Regions from separate parts of the Priestia sp. P5 genome, predicted to be linked through region 2. Evidence: riboswitches for the same ligand, from Rfam matches in the RefSeq annotation. Region 2 holds a riboswitch; each other region holds the start of a gene.
The links. A riboswitch is a leader RNA that binds a small molecule or an ion and turns the genes downstream of it on or off. The one in region 2 is predicted to bind cobalamin.
Positions count from the first base shown of each region.

Region 1 (7,040 bases), on a different contig from region 2:
TTCCATCAATGATACATCAGTCCGTTCAGGAAATAGCACGTCTCAAAGGAGTTTCTGTAACGGAGACATATGATTTTTTATATCAAAATACGTCTTGTTTTTATAGTCTCTCCATATAAAAGGCCTTTCCCTAAGGAAAGGCCTTTTATATCTAAATTCGTTTCACAAGTTTTACGATTAGCACAATCACTGCAATGACAAGAAGAATGTGAATGATGCCGCCGCCAATATGAAAAACTAATCCTAATAACCAAAAAATAAATAAAAGTCCAATAATCGTCCACAACATAATTTTTTCTCCTTTTTTATATGTAGTATTTGTTATAATTTTATATTTCCCTAAATGTGCATAAATAAACGCATTTCATATACATCTTTTCACTGAGGAAGGTTCACATAATGTACAAAAAGCACTCATGTTCTCTGTGATAAAATAGGTATGTAATCTTATTTCATTTAAACTATAGCGGAGATGATTAACTATGACGTGGATTGTATTACTTTCCATCATTCTTGTAAGTGCACTCAAAATATTAATAACGTGTCTTCCAACTCCAGTGGTCAAATGGCTTATGACTAAATTTCAATTACACCCAATACTTGATGATCAAAACGTTACTGTCACAGTTGATGGGAAACATCTAGAAGGCAAAGATAAAATGCAAGTGATTGATTATTTTAATAAAGCAACATTTTTAAAACAATATTATGTCCATGAAGGAAATAAGGACTATTATAAACACCTAGAAGACAGTGAAACTCCACTGGTTATCGATACGAAAAAAGGAAAAAACGATGTTCGATTATGCGTATACAGTTATCATGATCACGTCGATGTCGTAAAACAGTATAAAAAGAAAATTATTGCTTACAGCCTGCTGTCTGATCACCTTCAAAAGCAGTCCATAACAGCTGACCTAGCTTAAACCAGTCGCCTACAAGGCGGCTTTTTTAGTTTTTAGTTTTAGGTTGAAGCTACCTTATTTAAAAATACCAAACTTTAACATTAATTCTAATGCTATAATATAAATTAATAGAATTTTCTAACTTTTTAAGAGGTGATGGATAATGCTTTCTTTGTTAGGGTTTGGAATGATTGCGACTTTTCTTTCTTTTCAAATGGGCCTTTGGGACAACTATTGTCATGACGATTACAGCCATTTCAAAGAATGCTATTTCCTTTTAGAATACTACCATAAAAAGGAAGCCGACTACCATAAGGCAGTCGGCTCACACATGTAGGATATTGATTTAACACTAACAAAGTACAACACAACACTAGTAATTATATAATATATTTCATTATTTTGAAAGCGATTTCATATATATTTTTAAAAATATTTTGTTATTTGTTTTTCATAGAAAAAAACCACGCTTCAGCCAATTCGAAACGTGGTTCTTTTCTGTAAGGACTTGCCCTACAGGCTATAAATGTAAGTACGCTTATTATAGCATGAGCTCTTATCTAGATTCTATGGTAATTACTGTATAATATCGTTACATTACGACTGGTTGTATTTTTCTGTCCATGTGCAGCGTATTCCATGGCTCTTCCTGTTCAGCAAGCCTTTCGATAAAACCTTGTGAAGTCCAAAATGGGATAGCCCCCGGTAAAAAAGGATGAGTATGCAGATACAACGTGTCATAAAAATGATTTTGAGCAAATTGTTCCACTGCTTTTAACAGCTGCTGTCCAATGCCTAGACGCCGGTACGCTGGATCGACATAGCATTTTACAATCTCAGCTGCAGTTTTATGTTCATATTGCTTTTTTAATGCATGAAACCTTCCATCGTAAGCGTATAAACCAATTGTTCCAATTACTTGTTGATTTTCCGTAACAGCTGCAAAAAAAGCAGCGTCTTTCGCTTGAACGTAATGTTCATTAAAATGAAGCAAATCCACAGGAAGCTGATTTTTTTCCAGCATAGGAAATAGCTCATTCCGCATATTCATGACAAACTGAACCACTTTCGCATCCTTTTCTGTTACTTCTTTAATTTGATACATTTGTACTTCTTGCACGTTTACTGTCACATCCTTTTATCTATCATTGTATACTTTCTCGTTTTCCTATAGGAACAACAATATTGACTACGGCGTTACGTCTAAATGCTGAGTCAGCATATAATACTCACTTGGATTTGTTGTCCAATTTTTCACTTGTTGATTATAAGCAACAACAATGTTTGGATGTACAATCGATGATGTCAGCATTTTTCTATTAATCAAAGCGGTTGCTTGCTTGGCTAGCTGATTTCGTTTTGCGTCATCTACGGTTGAATTTAACTGTTCTATCATTTTTGTTAGCGTATCGTCATTAATCCGACTGGCATTTAAACCACCGCCCGGCAAATAGTTCGTGCTTAAATAATAGCTGGCATCCCCTCTAGGTGCTGTGATAAGGCTGTACAATGCTAAATCCCAATCATCTTTTGCCATTACATATTCATCGCTATCTTCAACTAGGTGAATCTTAATAGTAATTCCTAACTCTTTCGCATTAGACTGTATAAGCTGAGCAATTAAAGGCAGTTCTGGCAGAGAGCTGTATGTGACAAGAGAGAGCGATAGTGACTTTCCATTTTTGATTGCTTTGTCATTTTTGATTTGATAGCCTGCTTTCTCTAAATATTTTCTAGCAGATGTCATACCTCTTTGCTCGTTAGCAGTATTATCAGCAAAAGGAAATTGAGGTAAAAATGGACCTCGAGCCGCTGCCGCTTGATTGTTCATTATGCTACTGACAATTTCTTTTCGGTTCAATAAAGTATCGATAGCTTTTCTTACATTTTCGTCTTTTAATGAGTCATTGGTTTGATTATAAAGCAATAAATGAGTACGCACACTAGGTACTCCACTTACTTTGAAAGACGAATTCGCTTGTAAAGTGCTCAAGCTTTCTAAAGGCGGCCGATAAATAATATCCGCTGTCCCGGACTGAAGAGCCGCAACTCGCGCATTAGCATCTTCGTTAAATGCAAAGATCGCATTTTTCAATTTCACTTTTCCATTCCAATAATGTTCATATCTTTCTAACTTCACTTGATTTCCTTGATCGAAAGTCAAAACGTGAAATGGTCCTGTACCAATGGGCTTCTTAGCTATATTAGAAACATCAACATCTATAATAGCTGTGTTTGGATGCACTAACTCAGAAGGAAATTTAGGCATTGGTTCTTTTAATGTAATTGTCAGCGCATGACTGTTCGCTTTCATTTCTTTAATATTTAAAGCGTTTTTCATCGCATAGCTTTGATCTATCGTTCTTTGAAGAGAAGACTTAACGGCATTTGCATCCAGCGCTTTTCCATTTTGAAACGTGATGTTCTTTCTTATCATAAATGTCCATGTAAGGCCGTTATCTTTCGTTTCCCACTTTTCAGCAAGCCAAGGCTTTATTTTTAAATCGTCGCTGATTTTAACGAGCGTCTCCCCTACTCCCGCACGAACTGCTGTATAATTATCGTCCCTATGAGGATCAAGCGTTGCAGATGTAAAATTAAATAAAAACGTCACACTTTTATCCGTTTTCTTTCTTTCTTTTATACTTACGCTCTCTTCATTAGGAGCGCAAGCAGTGAGGCAAAGTAACACGAGAAATATCATAGATACGAGTTTTTTATTATTTATCATTGATTTTTCCACCTTCTATTTTAATACACAAAAAAGCACTTCTAAAAAGAAGTGCTTGTCTTCACAACAAATTCAGATAAACGTATCCCTTGTTTATCTTATTTTTGATTCTGCCAAAACACCTCCCTATCCTCGTAGGTTATTGTGTGCTGAGATTTATGGCAGGTCTCCTGGCTTCAAGTCATTGCCTTATACCGCCTTCCCGTCTCTAAATAGACAGTGGCTTTTTGACATAAGGCTCCTTGTTACAGTGGCGGGACCGCTCCGGATTTGCACCGGATTCCCTTTTAAGGCAATTGAAAAACAATTGCTACCATAAAAGCTGGTTATTTAATTTAGTAGCGTGCTCTTGAAACTCTAGAAGTAGAAGCTGATGGTGAAACATCTTCATCATCAAATCCAGTGGCAATAACGGTTACCATCATTTCGTCCTTTAAATCTTCATTAATCACAGATCCAAAAATCATATTTAAGTCCTGATCAGAAGCGGACGTGACAATATCTGCTGCTTCCTGTACTTCGTAAAGACTCAAGCTGCTGCCGCTCGTAATGTTCAACAGCACGCCTCGTGCTCCATCAATCGATGCATCTAGCAGCGGACTAGAAATCGCTTTTTTCGCTGCTTCAATTGCCCGGTCTGATCCGGAAGCTCGTCCGATACCCATAAGCGCAAATCCTTGATTAGACATGATTGTTTTTACATCAGCAAAGTCAAGGTTAATCAGCCCCGGCACAGCGATTAAATCTGAAATACCTTGAATACCTTGGCGAAGAACATTATCTGCTTCACGGAATGCTTCAAGCATAGGCGTCTTTTTATCGACAATTTCAAGCAAGCGGTCGTTTGGAATCACAATAAGGGTATCTACCGATTCATTCATCGCAGTAATACCGCCTACTGCTTGCTTCGTACGTTTATTTCCTTCAAACTTGAACGGGCGAGTGACTACTCCAATTGTTAAAGCATTTAGTTCACGGGCAATTTGGGCAATAACCGGAGCTGCTCCAGTACCAGTTCCTCCGCCCATGCCAGCTGTTACGAATACCATATCTGCGCCTTGCAGTACTTCTTGAATTTGTTCTCTGCTTTCTTCGGCTGCTTCTCTTCCCACTTCTGGATTAGCTCCTGCACCTAATCCTCGCGTTAAGGCCGCACCAATCTGCATTTTCACATCTGCTTTAGATAAGTTAAGCGCCTGAGCATCCGTATTAACGGCGATAAATTCTACTCCTTGTACACCGTGTTCAATCATACGGTTAACGGTGTTATTTCCTCCACCGCCGACCCCAATTACTTTAATTCGCACCAGTGGCGATACATCTGCATCAAATCCAAACATTCTAAGTTCCTCCTCAATGATCAAAATTACTTTCTCTTATTATCCGAAAAAACACGTGAAGAACCTTTTACTCCTATGTTTAACGCGTAACTGTTCTTTTGTTTTACAGATTTTATACACTTCTCTTTTAACCTTTAAATCTTTACATCTTTATGTAAATTTATTGTTGTTCTAAAATTAGTACGCCGAACTCTTTTATGGTTTTTCCACTCAAAATGGCATATAAGCTTATTGTATCATTCATTTGACAGATGTCTGTATTTAATTTTGAGTAAGATGTGACTAAGAGAATAATATTTTTATAGACAAAATGAGAAAAAGCCCTTAGAAATAAGGGCTTCTCTAGATAATAAACCGTTTTATAATTTCCCAGTTAAGAATTGAGCTTCTCCCATGCCAAAGCTCCAGTCAGCATTACCATTTTCAACAATCGAAATCATAATGTCGTTTGGCTGAATGCCGCAGCTCTCTCCAAGCTCTTTTACAATTAATCTGTAAAGAGCTTGCTTTTGCTCTTCTGTTCGCTGTTTGCTTGTTACGCTTATAATAACCAAATCCTTGCTTCTCTCAAAGCCAAGACCTGTATCTTCAATAATCATTTCATGAGCAGGATGCTGATGTACAATTTGATAACGATCGCGTTCTGGCACGCCAAAGGCTTCTAGCATCGCTCGGTGAGCAGCGTCTAGTAATGTTTTTAACTCTTTTTCATCTCTTCCTTCTATTACATCAAATCTAAGTAATGGCATACTAAGTAACCTCCAGCTTTTTGTCTAATGTACTATTGCTTCATCATATCACAACTATCATTTGTTAAAAAAAGATATGCTATTCACAATGTGCTCTCTAGTGAAAGAGACCTCAAACGCTTCAATAAAAGCTGAACCTAATAAAAAGAAATGAGCAGCATAACGGCTCATTTCATTAGTACAAAAACATTTATAATAAGAGCTAAAATACATACAGATACAATGGCAATGAGTACGTTCATCACAAGGTTTTGCGAGGATGTTTTGGCTTGTTTTTTCATATCAGCCCGACTCATCTGTTGCTTTTCATGATCACTTTTAGACATCACGTAGCCTCTCCTATTCATCAAAATGTCAGCAGTGTGTAAATGATTTTTGAGAAACCTTGATCCAGTTCTTTTGTATAAACAGCAGCACATGCAGGTTATCACCAGTTATTTTAGCATGTTTTGTCAAATAAGTGGACTATGTAGCGCTTCAATTTAGTATTCACGGCCAAATATATTTAAATTCGTTGCTTTTCTCTTCTTTTCTCGCTATTGTTTGAGAAGAAGGATAATTAGATACGATAAAGGATGATACGATATTGAATAACCATACGCAGCTGCCTCAGTATATCTACACATACGCATGCAGCGAAGAGGAACTCTCACTATGCCAATTAGAGAGACGCTCTCTTTTTGAAATTGAAACTGAGAAACCTATCATAAAAAGTGCCGTTAAACTTGATCCAAGCAGAAGCCCTTTTATCAAAGAGCGATTAGATATTATGTATGAATCAGATGACCTTGCAGATATTTGTAAGCAAGTAGAAGATATTGACCTTGGAGACAAAACATTTAAACTCATTTTCATGAAAATTAATGACTTGGAAAAAGATCAAAAAATAAGTTATAAAGGTCAGCGTGCTATTGAACGTGATGTGGGTTGGCATTTTGTAGCAGAAGCAGACTTGCATAACCCTGACCATTTGTTTGGCATTGTTCCATTTGAAGGACGCTGGTATTTTGGGAAATATCAAAAAAGCGAAGCTGTATGGCTGCATCATTTGAAAAAACCGCGTGAATACTCTACAGCACTCAGTACCCGCCTTGCAAGAGCTGTAGCTAACATTGCCGTTCCAAACCCTGAAGGAATCAAAGCGATTGATCCATGCTGTGGTATTGGTACAGTCCTCGTAGAAGCTCTTTCAATGGGCATTGATATTGTAGGACGTGATATCAACCCACTTGTGACCGACGGATCTCGTGAAAATATTGCGCATTTCGGCTTAAAGGGTGATGTCAAAACCGGACCGATTTCGGATGTTACCACT
Region 1 is NZ_JAKWFJ010000005.1:97,519-104,558, forward strand. Features, by position in the region: gene MMB69_RS24665 (TatD family hydrolase) at 1-119, shown strand, start outside; gene MMB69_RS24670 (lmo0937 family membrane protein) at 152-289, opposite strand; gene MMB69_RS24675 (YfmQ family protein) at 483-926, shown strand; gene MMB69_RS24680 (hypothetical protein) at 1,069-1,242, shown strand; gene MMB69_RS24685 (GNAT family N-acetyltransferase) at 1,498-2,025, opposite strand; gene nikA (nickel ABC transporter substrate-binding protein) at 2,095-3,636, opposite strand; cobalamin riboswitch at 3,780-3,969, opposite strand; gene ftsZ (cell division protein FtsZ) at 3,972-4,976, opposite strand; gene MMB69_RS24700 (tautomerase family protein) at 5,336-5,725, opposite strand; gene MMB69_RS24705 (hypothetical protein) at 5,893-6,051, opposite strand; gene MMB69_RS24710 (TRM11 family SAM-dependent methyltransferase) at 6,312-7,040, shown strand, end outside.
Region 1: another riboswitch for cobalamin. It lies ahead of nikA (nickel ABC transporter substrate-binding protein); the one in region 2 lies ahead of MMB69_RS11470 ((2Fe-2S) ferredoxin domain-containing protein).

Region 2 (7,040 bases):
TTTCAAAACTTTTTCCTTCAATTTGCTGAGGCTGAACAGTTAACGGTTTAAATTCTGTACGAAAATCCATCTCAATCAACTCCTAGTTTGGTTTGCTAAAGCATGAACCACTTCTTCAAACGTGGAATACACGGTCCCATACTCGATTTTTGGTCGCCCAATCATAATAATATCTAAGCCTAACTCTTTGGCTGCTTCTACTTTTTCATCCACAGATCCAACTTTTCCGCTTTCTTTTGTGACCATGACCGTCACGCCGTATTGCTTATACAGGGCTCGGTCAAACTCTTTTGTAAACGGACCTTGAATAGCAATAATATTTTTTTGCGGAAATCCTAACTGCTGACACTTTTCCATATTATCCAGCCTTGGAAGCATACGAGCAACAAGCCGTACATCTGAAAGAGGAAGGAGCTTTTCTGTAAAAACCTGCAGCGTTTTGCTGCCTGTTGTCAGCATAATAACTCCTTTTTTCTGAGCCGCTACTTCAGCTGCTTCTTCGTACGTGGAAACCATCGTCATATTGTCGTAGGTGAAAGCCTGTGAAGCCCGCTCATAGCGTATGTAAGGAATCGATGTTTCAGCAGCTGCGCCGATAGCGTTTTTAGATGCTTCTTCGGCAAAAGGGTGACTTGCATCCACAATAGCTTTTACACTATGTTCGTTTACAAAATCAATCATATCTTCTTGTGTGAGACGTCCAATTTTCACGTTCACTTCTGCACGCTGTAATTCGATTGCTGCATTGTCGGTTACAACCGTCGCCGTAACGTCGTAACCTTCTTTTTTCACTTGAACAGCTAATGCACGTGCATCGCTAGTTCCCGCTAACAATAAAATCATTTTAACTCGCCGACCTTATCTTCATGGTGGTGATGGTCATGATGGTGATCGTGGTGATGGTGCCCGTGATCGTGATCATGATCGTGATGATGATGGTGATCAATATGCTCCATAATGCCGAGGCGATATTGACATGTATCGCAGTTCATTTTCACTTCGCCTTCTAATCCTTCTTCAGCACGTTCTTTTAAAATTGTCTGTAGTTTTGGATGAAAGCCGAAATAGCCGGCTAGCTTAAACTCAATGTCTTCATACTGCAATTTATACTGCTTCACCATTTCTTCCAAACGCTTAATTAATACTCCTGTAAATAAGAAATATGGGAGAATAACCACTTTTTTAGCGCCCAGTTTTAAACATCGTTCCACCCCTTCATCAATCAATGGAGCGGTCACGCCCATAAAAGAAGTTTCGACGATTTTGTAGTTTGTTTTTTCCCAAAGAAGGCGCGTAATTTTATATAGATCACTGTTTGCATCAGGATCGCTTCCTCCTCGTCCTAAGACAATAACAGCCGTGTCTTCAGCTGGAGTTTCTAAATTTTCTCCTGATTCTTGTAATCTCGTTTTTAAAATTTCAAGAGCTTCTTCATGAACGCCAATGGGACGTCCGTATACGAAGTTTACGTGTGGATATTTTTCCTTAGCTTCATCTATAGCTGCCGGAATATGTATTTTAGAGTGGCCAGCAGGCAAGAGCATAATTGGAATCACAACTACATCTTGTGCTCCTTTTGCCACACACGTGTCAATTCCTTGACTTACATTCGGACGTTCAAATTCTAGAAAACACGTTTCTACTAAAATAGATGCGTCCCAATCATGCTTCATAGTAGAGATAAACTCGCGAATTTGATCGTTCCCTTCAGAATCTCTGCTTCCATGACCGACAAATAAAACTGATTTCATATAATGCCCTCCCATTTCTTAATCTCCACAAGGAGCTGGTTCTACTTTTATTTTTGGTGTTATATCCTGATAATCGAATCCATAAACGTTCTTCACACGCTTAAAGAATTTGTGAAACCGCTCATTAGGATGACCTTTTTCTTTATATTCACGGACAATGTTATCAACTATTTCAACAATGTCATCAGGCGCTATGCCTTCCGCCACAATTTGACCTGAATGCGCGTTGCGCCCAACCGTTTTAGCTCCTAAAAATAAGTCAAACGCACCTTTTCTATAGACAATGCCGATATCTTCTTGAACAGCACCGTAACAGGCCATACCGCATCCATTAATACCAAGCTTCAGCTCTTTTGGCATGTCCATTCCACCGAGGCGCTTTTGTAATTCTTCCGTATGTGGGATGGCGTCGCTTTTTTCTCCATCACAAAAATCACACGCTTTAATTGTAAACACGTCTCCGACCGGAGATAATAAAAAGGAAGCTGCTTGAAGTTTTTCAATGATCACATCTGGATGAGCCGTTGGAATTTGCAATTTAATTTGATGATCAGGCGTATACTCCATCGTACCTTTTTCACCAACAACTTCTGCTAGTGTTGTCATTTGAACGGGCGTAAACTTCTTATTCGCAAGCCCTGGACTAACCGCCACTTCAAAAATAGACTCTATTGGCTGATGTACGACCGGAGAAGTAGTTTCACCTAAAATTGCTTGAAGCGCTTCTTCTGCAAGAGCTCGTGAAGCTGTTTTTTCTTCTTTTTTATTCTGAACAGCTTCAATAGCTGAAGCCGTTTGCTGTACAGTCTCCTCTTGATCAAGAGCCCATGGTTCTGCTTCTTTTCGAAGTCGCTGATGCGGTCTTAGCGGCTGTTCCGTTTGATTGAGGGTATATTTCCGCTGATACCCTCGCGGTGTAATCATCAAATCGTCATAAAAGAACGTAGATGAATTCCCAACAACAACGGTAGTCAGCATGCCAATTTCATGGTTTAACATATCTTTTAAGTTGGTCATTACGACTTCTTCACGGTCACGATAAGCGCTTTTCACAAGACCAACAGGCGTATCAGGAGAACGGTACTTTAATAGAATCCTTTGCGCTTCAACAATTTGTCTTGTTCGTCTTCCGCTTTTTGGGTTGTAAAAAGCCACTACGAAATCTGCTTGTGCAGCTGCTTCAATTCTTTTTTCGATTAGCTCCCAAGGCGTAAGGTGGTCACTTAAACTAATCGTACAAGCATCATGCATCACGGGCGCTCCAAGGAGAGATGCGCATGAATTAATAGCCGAAATGCCAGGAATTACTTCCATCTCTACGCCCGTTTCTTTTTTCCAGCTTTTTTCAATCAACACTTCATACACAAGGCCTGCCATTCCATATACTCCTGCATCTCCGCTTGAAATGACAGCTACGGTTTTGCCCGCTTCAGCTTGCTTTACAGCTTCTTGTGCACGGCTTACTTCTTCGGTCATTCCTGTACTAATAATTTGTTGATTCGTTAACAGTCCTTGAATTAATTCCACATAGGTTTTATAACCAATGATCATATCACTTTCTTGAATGGCTTCTCTTGCTCGCTGTGTGATATGCTCAAAGCTTCCTGGACCGAATCCAATAACTAGTAGTTTACCTTTCATGCTAGCTCCTCCTTTATGCGTTACTTTTTACTTTGTCAATTCCTTCTATGGAGTCACTGTTTTCTGGAGAAACGAAACCATTTTGATCATATTCATAAATAAGCGATTCCTTTATACTGCAGCCCCCTGCTAAATGCTCTTCAACAATTCGATGAGCTACGTTTTCAGTGACCTGCTTGTACCAATCTCCTGAAGGGTACACGATAGCTACAGGAGCATCTTTGCATCTTCCGTTACAGCGCGTGCGGGTTGTATGAACCGCTTCATCTAGATTCAGTTCGGTCACTTTATTTCGAATAGCCTGCGTGGCTTCTTCTCCACCTTTTCTCATACAGCTGCTTCCATTACAAATCAATACGTGATGCTTTGTTGCATTCAAGTTCCAAGTCGTCACACTCATTCTCTCCTTTACTAAAAAAACGCCTCTATCAATGATAGAGGCGCAGAAAATTCAAACTAAGTTTTTGCACTTCCACCTATATCCCGTAGGGTAAGCTTCGCATTAGAAAAAGGCTGGTTTCCTGACTTCGATTCATTACTTGATTGCGCCTTCCCGAATACAGTGGCATATGCAATCAGCTCCTCTTCACAGTGGCGGGTACCGCGCTGGCTTCACACCAGACTTCCCATTTAACGCAATGTGGTCATTGCGCACCTTTTTTGCACGATATGTAGTTTTAGGATATGAGAAAAACCCGCTTCGCTAATATGCGAGCGGGTAAAACGTCAGAATAAGAGTGTACACGAATGCCACTTTAAGCCAACGTTTCCCTTCCCGCTCCCCGGAGAAATAGAAACTTCACAATAAAGACAGGTCTCCTGACTTGTGTATCATTCTACTTGAGAACCTTCCCGTGATTTTTTCACAGTGGTTATACTCGTTCGTCCACACTTACAGTTGCGGGGACAGTACTGGTCTTACACCAGTTTCCCTATTAAGCCTTCTTGGCATCTTTACTGTTGCTGTTTGATATATATGAACCTTTTAAACTATCAGAATAATAGAAGTAACTACCATATCATAGCGTACATTTTTTTTTATTTCAACTCTATTCTTTTCGTAAGATACAAGAAGCTATAAAAAAACAAGAGCATAAAGTCAGCTCTTGTTTTTCATTATATAGCTACTAATGTTAAATGAGGATCATTATAATACACGACTTCTGAAAGAACTTTACAGCCATTTGTTTTTGCAAAAGCTTCTCTCGCCTGCGTTTCAGTTTCAAATTCAAACATTTTCATTTCTTTTCCAGCATACACCGTCAGTACCCACATGAAAAGATTCGCCTCCGATTATTGTAGTGATCGCTATATCCACATTATGACGAAAGCATTTCCTTTTGAAAACCCATTCTACAAAACTTGTCACAAGAAACTTTTAAAAATTTAAAAACATTTTAACTTCTGTAAATGAACAAAATGTACAAAAGGTTGAAGTAGTATTATACCTCTTTAAAAAAGGTGCTTTTTTACCAACTGTTGCTTCACCAGTAAAAAAATATATAGTATTTATTAAAAAAAGAAGCCGGACAGTCGGCTTCTTTTTTAGGAAAGGAAAGTACAGACATCACAGTCCCGTCCCGCTCTTTGTTCTGCATAAAAAATACACTAATTAAATATTCCTTTCTTAAAGCAGAACCATGTTTGACTGCACATAGTGGTGAAGAAGCTTATACGTATGGTTCAATGAATCTTGATGCGTTCTCTCAAACGCATGAGAAGAATCAATTCCTGGACCAATTAAGCCGTGTACGATGTCATGCCCCGCACGAATAGCAGCGGAAGCATCTGATCCGTAAAACGGATAAATATCTAATTTATACTGAATATCATGCTGCTTAGCTAGCTCCACCAAATGCTTTCTCAAACCGTAATGATACGGTCCGCTTGAATCTTTTACACAAATAGACACGGTGTATTCATCAGTAGATTGTCCATCTCCCATAGCACCCATATCAACCGCTAAGTATTCTACCGTTTGAGGCGTAATGTTTGAATTCCCTCCGTATCCAATTTCTTCATTATTTGAAATGAGAAAATGCGTAGTGTATGGCAGTTCGATCTGTTCTTCTTGAATTGTTTTCATGAGCTGAAGCAATAAAGCTACGCTTGCTTTATCATCGAGATGACGAGATTTAATAAAACCGCTTTTGGTTATTTCTACACGGGGATCAAACGAAACAAAGTCGCCGACTTCAATTCCAAGGCTGCGAATATCTTCTGCGCTATGTACTTTTTCATCCAATCGAATTTCTATATTTTCTTGATTTCGCTCAGCTTCCCCTGCATCTTTATACACATGAACAGAAGTTTGATGCATAAGGATGGTTCCTGTAAATACTTCTCCTGATGAAGTTTCAATTTCACAATATTCTCCTTCAATAGAATTGTAGCGAAACCCTCCAATCAGGTCGATTTTCAGACGTCCACTAGGTTTGATTTCTTTTACCATAGCACCTAATGTATCGACATGAGCCGTCAGCATGCGGTGATGATCTGTATCTTTACCGGGAATAGTAGCGACTAAGCCTCCTTTTCGATTGCGATACGTTTGAATATTTAGCTCTTTTACATAGTCTTCGACAAATGAAATCACCTTTTCTGTATTTCCAGAAGGACTGGGAATCGAAACAAGCTTTTTAATTAACTGAACAGTTTCCGTCATTATGACACTTCCTTTGTCTCTCATTTCTTTTATTTTACCATATGTTTCAAAAAAGATAACACGCAGCTCCAAACAAAAAAGCCGGGCAGCTGCCCGGCTTTTTTGTTTTAAGCTATGTTTGATTTCTTTAATTTATTTGTATAATTTAATGATTTTTGCTTATCAAACTCGCCTTCAGACTTGGACATTACAATTGCAGCTAGAGCATTTCCTACTACGTTAACTGTGGTACGCATCATATCAAGAATGCGGTCAATTCCTGCAATAAATGCCATGCCTTCAAGAGGGAAGCCCATAGATTCAAGCGTAGCAAGTACAACTACAAACGATGCCCCTGGTACACCAGCCATTCCTTTTGAGGTTAACATTAGCACAAGAAGGAGCTGAATTTGATCCATAATGGAAAGGTCGATGCCGTACATTTGAGCAATAAACAGCGATGCCAGCGCCTGATAAATGGTTGAACCGTCTAAGTTAAACGTGTAGCCTGTTGGAATAACAAACGATGTAACCGATTTAGAACAACCGAAGTCTTCCATCTTTTTGATAAGAGATGGTAAAACGGCTTCTGAACTTGCCGTTGTAAAAGCAAGAAGCAGCTCGTCTTTTAACACTTTTATCAGCGTAAACATGCTTGTTCCAGCCATTTTAGCGATAATTCCAAGAACCACAAGCACAAAGAAAATCATGGTGAAGTAAACGGCGAACACTAATTTTCCTAATGGAATAAGTGATCCGACACCAAACTTTATAATATTAACACCAATAAGTGCAAATACACCTACTGGAGCAAATTTCATCACCAAATTAGTTACCCAAAACATTGCATCCAAGACGCCTTCAAAAAAGGCTAAAACAGGTTTTCCTCTCTCTCCAATCGAAGCTACGCCTACACCAAACAGTACGGAAAATAAAATGATTGGTAAAAGATCGCCTTCTGCTACCGATTGAAAGACGTTTGTCGGAACAATATGAAGAAGCTC
Region 2 is NZ_JAKWFJ010000001.1:2,120,694-2,127,733, reverse strand. Features, by position in the region: gene MMB69_RS11490 (precorrin-8X methylmutase) at 1-70, opposite strand, end outside; gene cobK (precorrin-6A reductase) at 76-843, opposite strand; gene MMB69_RS11480 (sirohydrochlorin chelatase) at 840-1,751, opposite strand; gene cobJ (precorrin-3B C(17)-methyltransferase) at 1,770-3,392, opposite strand; gene MMB69_RS11470 ((2Fe-2S) ferredoxin domain-containing protein) at 3,406-3,786, opposite strand; cobalamin riboswitch at 3,887-4,066, opposite strand; cobalamin riboswitch at 4,185-4,363, opposite strand; gene MMB69_RS11465 (hypothetical protein) at 4,509-4,667, opposite strand; gene MMB69_RS11460 (M42 family metallopeptidase) at 5,020-6,057, opposite strand; gene MMB69_RS11455 (cation:dicarboxylate symporter family transporter) at 6,165-7,040, opposite strand, start outside.

Region 3 (7,040 bases), 370 kb from region 2:
AGAATCGTCCAATACAGCTTTATATGAGATGGTGAAAACTCTTGACAAAAAGATTGATGAAGTAACTCAGCCAAAGCAGTCCATTGTTGTTGAAAAAATTATGGTCGAAAAAGTATTGTTAGACAAAATTGATCTTAGTAATAATTTTGGGCAGCTAGGCATTAAAGATTTGACCGGTCACTTAAACATCGGTACCACTTACAGCGCTGACTCTGATCAAGTGGATGAAGAAGTCAAAGACTTATTCTCTGTTAAGCTAAAAGAAAAAAAGATTGATGAACATACAACTGAGACAACGATGAGTTCAGGAGGTGAAACAGAAAAGCCTGATCACTCCGAAGAATAAAAAATGACCGCTACTGCTTATTTAAAGCAATTGTCGGTCATTTTTGTTTCCATAAATAGTTGTAATTCTTTCTGTAGGCGTTCCATTAAGAAAGCTGAAATTTCTTCTTGATTTTCTTCTTTATGATGAGATGATGCTACAACAATACGGCCTGTTTTTCCTAAGAAAGCCCGGTATTCAATTACCTTCATCGCAGCATGAAGTAAGTTCGCGTCCGAAAGCGGTGTATTTGTTAGTAGAACAATATTCATTTCATTCTCTTTTTGTCCATGTGTCAGTACAGTCAGCCACGAGTAACCTTTATCGTCTTTTAAGCGAACTTCATGACTAGATAAAGACGCAGATTTCCACGCCGTGTTAGAACTGCTTTGCTGTTGAACAATTTCTTGACACCAGTCTAGACCTGTTTCATTGGAACCCAGTGAAAGAGTTCTCAAAGGACGAGCAAAGGATAAACATAGCTTGCCCGGTTCCTTTTGCAACTGATACAACTCATGGAAGTCCGTCTCTGGATATTGATACGGCGGCACAAAAGCAATTTGCCGCTTGTTCACAGCGGGATGGTGAAATACATGCAAATCAACGCCATATACTCTTTTTAACGTAGCTGCATCCTGAAAAATGGCATCCATCCCCGTTTCTTCTACTCTTCCATCTTTCAATAATACGGCATTATCTGCAAACAGCGAGGCAATGTTGAGATCATGCAAAATGGCCAGAACCGTCAAGCTCATTTCCTGCTGTAACGTTTTTAACAGCTGAAGCAGTTCCATCGTATGTTTTACATCTAAGTGATTCGTTGGTTCATCAAGAAGTAAGTAGTCAGGTTCTTGCGCCAGTGCTTTAGCAAGTAAAACCCGCTGTTTTTCTCCACCGCTCAGCGATTGAAAGGTATGATTTCGATAGTGCCAGACGTTTGTTAATTTCATCACGCTTTCTACCACTTCTTCATCCTGTGCTGATACAGTGCTAAACAAACCTTTTGCCTGATAAGGATAACGTCCAAGTGAAACAATTTCTTGAACCGTAAATTCTAATCCAATTTGATTTTCTTGCGTCATGACTGCAACTTTTTGCGCCAGTTGTTTTGGTGAATAAGCCTTCACTGACTTCCCTTCTACCTTCACTTCTCCTGATTGAGTGGTTAATACATTCATAATTAAGCGAATAAGCGTTGTTTTTCCGCTTCCATTTGGTCCTAGTAAAGCAACAAAAGAACCTTTGTCTACGGTGAACGTGATGTCACGAACGGTCGGTTTCTGCTTATCGTATCCTCCCGTCACATTATATAGTTCAATCATGATATTCCTCTTTTCCGCATACGTTCTTTTACAAGCAGCAGCGTAAAAATTGGCGAACCAATTAAGGCGGTTACGACTCCAATCGGCAGTTCACGAGGTTCTAATATCGTTCTTGCTAATAAATCGGCTAAAACCAAATAACTTCCTCCGATTAAAATAGAAAGCGGCAGTACATGCTTATGATTAGCTCCCGCTACGAGACGCACTACGTGGGGAATAACTAAGCCAACAAATCCAATTGCCCCAGATACTGATACCGCAGCCCCGGTTAATACGGATGCACCTATTAAAATCATTCTTTTTTTCTTCTTTACGTCTATCCCCATAAATTGAGCGGATTGATCGCCAAATGCTAAGCCGTTCAGCTCTTTCACATGTAACAGCAGCATAATCGTACCGACTAAAAAGAACGGCCCTAAAATTTGAATATGCGACCATCCTCTCATTGATACGCTTCCCATTAGCCAATATAAAACCTGCCTTACATCTTCTTCAGGAGAAAGAGCTACAATTAATGAAATAAGCGCGCTCATAAAGGATGATAAAATAATCCCCGCTAAGATGATGGTTTCATTGGCCAAATTGCCGCTTGCGAGTTTCGTAATACCAAAAACTAAAAGAAGAGTAATAAAACCAGATACGATGCCGACTACAGGCAGCGTGAAGATAGACAAACCAAAAATACTCCAATGAAAATAAATTGCCATGACAGAGCCAAGGGTTGCACCTGAGGAAACTCCGATCGTATAAGGATCCGCAAGAGAGTTTCTTAATAGCCCTTGAAAGGCAGCTCCTGCTATTGAAAGCGAAGCTCCTACTAAAAATGCCACCAGTACTCTTGGAAAACGAATTTGCCAAATGATTAAATCCATGTTTTCCGGACCGTGATATAAGGATAGTCCGGTAAGGTGGCCAATAATAATTTTGATTGTATCTCCTACGGTTAACGAAACTGTACCAATAAATACTCCCATAATCACCGAAGTACATACAATAAATAAACTGACTATGTATAAAATAGATGCTTTGTTTAAAAAAATACGTTTAAAAATCAATACTTTCAGCTCCTCTAGGAAACGAGGCGTGATGTTTTACATTACATTAACCATTCATTTTCCTGTCCATAAACCATGTTTCCATCCTACATAGTATTGGAAACAATCATCTTTTATTTGTTACGAGTGCTAGACTGTTGAACTAGGCAACGTAGAATAGCGTACTAAAGTTCTCGGTGAAAAAACAAGCGAAAACCTCTACAAGCTACACTTTTTGTGCTTGCTCCGGGCTTTTATAGTTGTCTATTAAATGATACAGCTTTTCCATATCTATAGCTTCTCTCACATATGCTGCTGCTTTTGAAAAAGACTCCTCTTTTTGCAGGCGACTGTTGAATGTGTCCGTAATAGGCGGCAATTTTTTGTGTTTACGAATTTGATTAAGCAAAGCTCTGCGCAAAGAATCGTTATGAAATACATCATGAACATACGTGCCAATAACGTTGTCTTTAACCGTTCCTTCTTTTTCATGTTCTACCACTGCAAAAGCTTCCGTGGCGCTCTTAGAAACTGTCTTTCCCATATGAATTTCGTAGCCTTCAATCGAAACTCTTTCACCTTTTAGCTGGACATATCCAGAAACTCTTTCTGTTTTTTTGCTGGTTGTCATAACGGTTTCCACTGGAAGCAAGCCCAGCCCTTTAATGGATTCAATCCGAGATTCTACTGCATCAGGGTCTGTAATTGTCTCTCCTAGCATTTGATATCCCCCGCAGATGCCAATAACGTGAGCGTTCGTTGCGTTCAAGACTTGATTAATGGCTAGAGCCAGGCCGCTTTCTTGTAAAAACTGCGCATCTTCAATCGTATTTTTGCTTCCTGGTAAAACAATTAAATCAGGCGTACCTAGTTGTGATGGCTTGGTTACAAGTCTCACATGACAGTCTTCTTCTAAGCTTAGAGGATCAATGTCTGTAAAATTTGAGATGCGAGGATACGAGATAACCGCAATATCGATTTCTTTTAACGGATTCACAAGCGTTGAGTAATTTCTGAGTGATAGCGAATCTTCAGCGTCAATTTCCACGTCGTGCATATAAGGAATGACTCCTAGTACCGGAACACCCGTGTATTCTTCAAACCACTTCAACCCCGGTTTTAAAAGCTCTAAGTCTCCTCGGAATTTATTGATTAACACTCCAATTACTCTAGGTTTATGTTCATCTGGAAGCAATTGAAGAGTACCCACCAGACTCGCAAAAACCCCTCCTTTATCAATGTCTCCTACTAACACAACAGGGGCTTGGGCTATCTTTGCTACGCGCATATTTACCAGTTCCCGATCGTTCAAATTCACTTCAGCAGGACTTCCAGCACCTTCAATCACAATTCGATCATAATGATTGGCAAGCTCTTTATAAGACTCCGTGATAACGTTCAAACCTTCATTAAAAAATTCTTGCCGATACTGAAAAGCAAACATATTACGAAGCGGCTTTCCATGAACAACAATTTGAGATTCATGATCACGAGTTGGTTTAATTAAAATAGGATTCATATTGGTTGTTGCTTCTACTCCAGCCGCTTCAGCTTGAATTCCTTGCGCTCTTCCAATTTCTTTTCCATCCATTGTAATGTATGAATTAAGCGCCATATTTTGCGATTTAAACGGTGCAGTTTGATAGCCGTCTTCTTTAAAAATACGGCAAAACGCTGTAGCAATCATGCTTTTTCCAGCGTCTGAGTGCGTTCCTTGAATCATAAGAGGTTTTCCTTTTTTCACTTTTTCCACTCCCTATCACATAAAAAAACCTTAACTGTAAAAGTCAAGGTTTGGTCATGCGCTCATTAACACATTGTCTTGACTTATTTCTCCCACCGAAAAATAAGGGGTTTTTAAAAGCAGGTCTCCTGGCTTATGCTTCATTTTACTTCTGCATCCTTCCTAGTTTGACTAGTGGGTCTTTGCAGGTTCATCCACATTTACAGTAGCGGGGGCTGCACCGGATTTACACCGATTTCCCTATTATCCTCCTTAGAGGCACTTTTAAAATCATTTATTCTTTATTGTAACGAATTTTATAACCATTCACAATAACGATTTTCTTCTATTATTATATATTACTGTGTTTATACTTATTTGGGTCTCGTATGCTATAATAACAATTATTTTCCAAACATCTTATGAAATAGCTAGGAAGGTGCTCGTAGTTGAAGAAAAAAATCATTTATATCTTTATTAGTTTGCTTGTTCTTTACATAGCAATCATGTCTTTTTGTATGTATCAAACCGCTCATCAGCCTGTTCCGCAAAAAGCAGATTATGTGCTCATTTTAGGTTCGAAAGTAGACGGAGATCAAATGTCTCCTAGTTTAAAAGAACGAGCAAAAACGGCTTTATCTTATTTAAAGACTCATAAACAAACAAAAGTTATCGTAACGGGTGGAAAAGGATCCGATGAAGAAATTTCTGAAGCAGAAGCAGCCTATCGTTTTCTACGAAAAGAAGGAATTAAAAAGAATCGAATGATAAAAGAGGATCAGTCAACTTCTACTTTTGAGAATTTCACTTTCACTAAAAAGAAAGTTGATATTCAACACAAAAAAGTCGTGCTTGTTAGCAGTGATTTTCATTTATTTCGCGCCTCTATTATTGCCAAGCGTCAAGGTTTTGACGTTTATCCTTTAGGTGCAAAGACACCAAATTCAATTAAACTTCAATCCTACTTTCGTGAGTATGCTGCTATCTTAAAAACGTGGCTGTTTGATAAATAAATAGAGTACACCCCTATACAAACGAAAAACACGGCATGAATTCATGCCGTGTTTTTTATTAATCATCCGTATCGATAACTGCTTTTGGTAAACCCGTGTATTTCGCCCAGTAGAAAATACCGATTGAAACAAGAGCAATTAAAATTAAGTCAAGCGGGTTGCTTAGCACACCTTGTCCTCCACCAAATGAGCCTAGGTAAGAGATAACAAGCATAATAATATAATAAGCAACTAGCCACCAAGCAGATTTAAGCTGCTGTGCAAATTTTACAACGTCAGTTGGTACGTATTTCTTAAATGCTACGTAGATAACAACCATTAGAAGCTGTGATCCTAGAAGCCAAGAAATTGTCGTCCATCCTGACCAATATACGATGTATGAACAGAAGATAAATGACACAGGAGCAATAACGCTCATGCCTTTTAATTTGAAAGGCTTTTTAAGGTCTTTTGCATTTACTCTGAATGCAGCAGCTGAAATTGGCGCAATCGCATAAGACAGAATAAGTGCTACTGAACATACGTTTACTAGCGCTTCCCAAGAAGGAAATGGCAGTGTCCAGAATACGGACATTCCAAACGATAGCCATAGTGACGCACGTGGAATTCCTGTTTTCTTATCTACTTTTGAGAAACGTTTAAATAGTGTTCCATTACGAGACCAAGCATAAACTAAACGAGAAGTTGTATTCATGAAGATGTTCCCGTTACCGCCTGGTGATAAAATAGCATCAAAAATAACAAGCGTTACTAACCAGCCAAGGCCTAAAATAAGTGCAATATCTTTAAATGGTAAAGAGAATTGCTCTTGAATTGTTCCCCATCCTCCTGATAGCATATCAGCCGGAATGTTACCAATGAACAATACTTGCAGTGCTGTGTAAATAATCGCTGAAAGTACAATACAGATAATGAGCGCGATTGGAATATTACGCTGCGGGTTTTTAACTTCACTGGCTACAGAAACAATAGGGTGAAGTCCTAGGTAAGCAAACATAACGCCACCTGTTGAAATGGCTGCTTGAATACCATTAAAACCAAACGGAGTAAAATCGCCAGTTGTAAAGTTAGCTGATTTAAAGTGATAAGCTAACACGACGATAATTGTAAGAGGAACCGCATATTTGAACACAGATATAATAACATTTGACTTAGCAAATGCTTTTACACTTACGTAGTTAATGATAAAAAATAGCGTTAATAACGCGAACTGAAATAACCAGCCGATTGTAGTAGGCGATTCAGAACCATGTTTAGTTAGACCAGGAAGCCAAAACGCAACATACTGACGTACAGCCGTTACCTCGATGGCAATCAAACTTGTGTAAGCAATAATGGTAATGAATGAAATTAAGTAACCCACTAAATGACCATGTGAGTAAACCGGATAACGGATAATTCCACCGGTACGCGGCAGCGCTGCTCCAAGTTCAGCATACACTAAACCGATAAGTAAAATAATGACTCCGCCAATCAGCCACGAAAAACTTCCGGCTGGACCAGCCTTTGACGCTACGTTACTAACCGCAAATAACCAGGCGGAACCAAAAATAGCTCCCATCCCAATTAACGTTAGGTCAAGTAACGATATTGATTTTTTAAACTTTCCTTGATTTCCTTGAT
Region 3 is NZ_JAKWFJ010000001.1:1,752,654-1,759,693, reverse strand. Features, by position in the region: gene MMB69_RS09655 (hypothetical protein) at 1-346, shown strand, start outside; gene MMB69_RS09650 (ABC transporter ATP-binding protein) at 364-1,647, opposite strand; gene MMB69_RS09645 (FecCD family ABC transporter permease) at 1,644-2,702, opposite strand; gene MMB69_RS09640 (cobyric acid synthase) at 2,908-4,434, opposite strand; cobalamin riboswitch at 4,527-4,706, opposite strand; gene MMB69_RS09635 (YdcF family protein) at 4,854-5,417, shown strand; gene MMB69_RS09630 (APC family permease) at 5,476-7,040, opposite strand, start outside.
Region 3: another riboswitch for cobalamin. It lies ahead of MMB69_RS09640 (cobyric acid synthase); the one in region 2 lies ahead of MMB69_RS11470 ((2Fe-2S) ferredoxin domain-containing protein).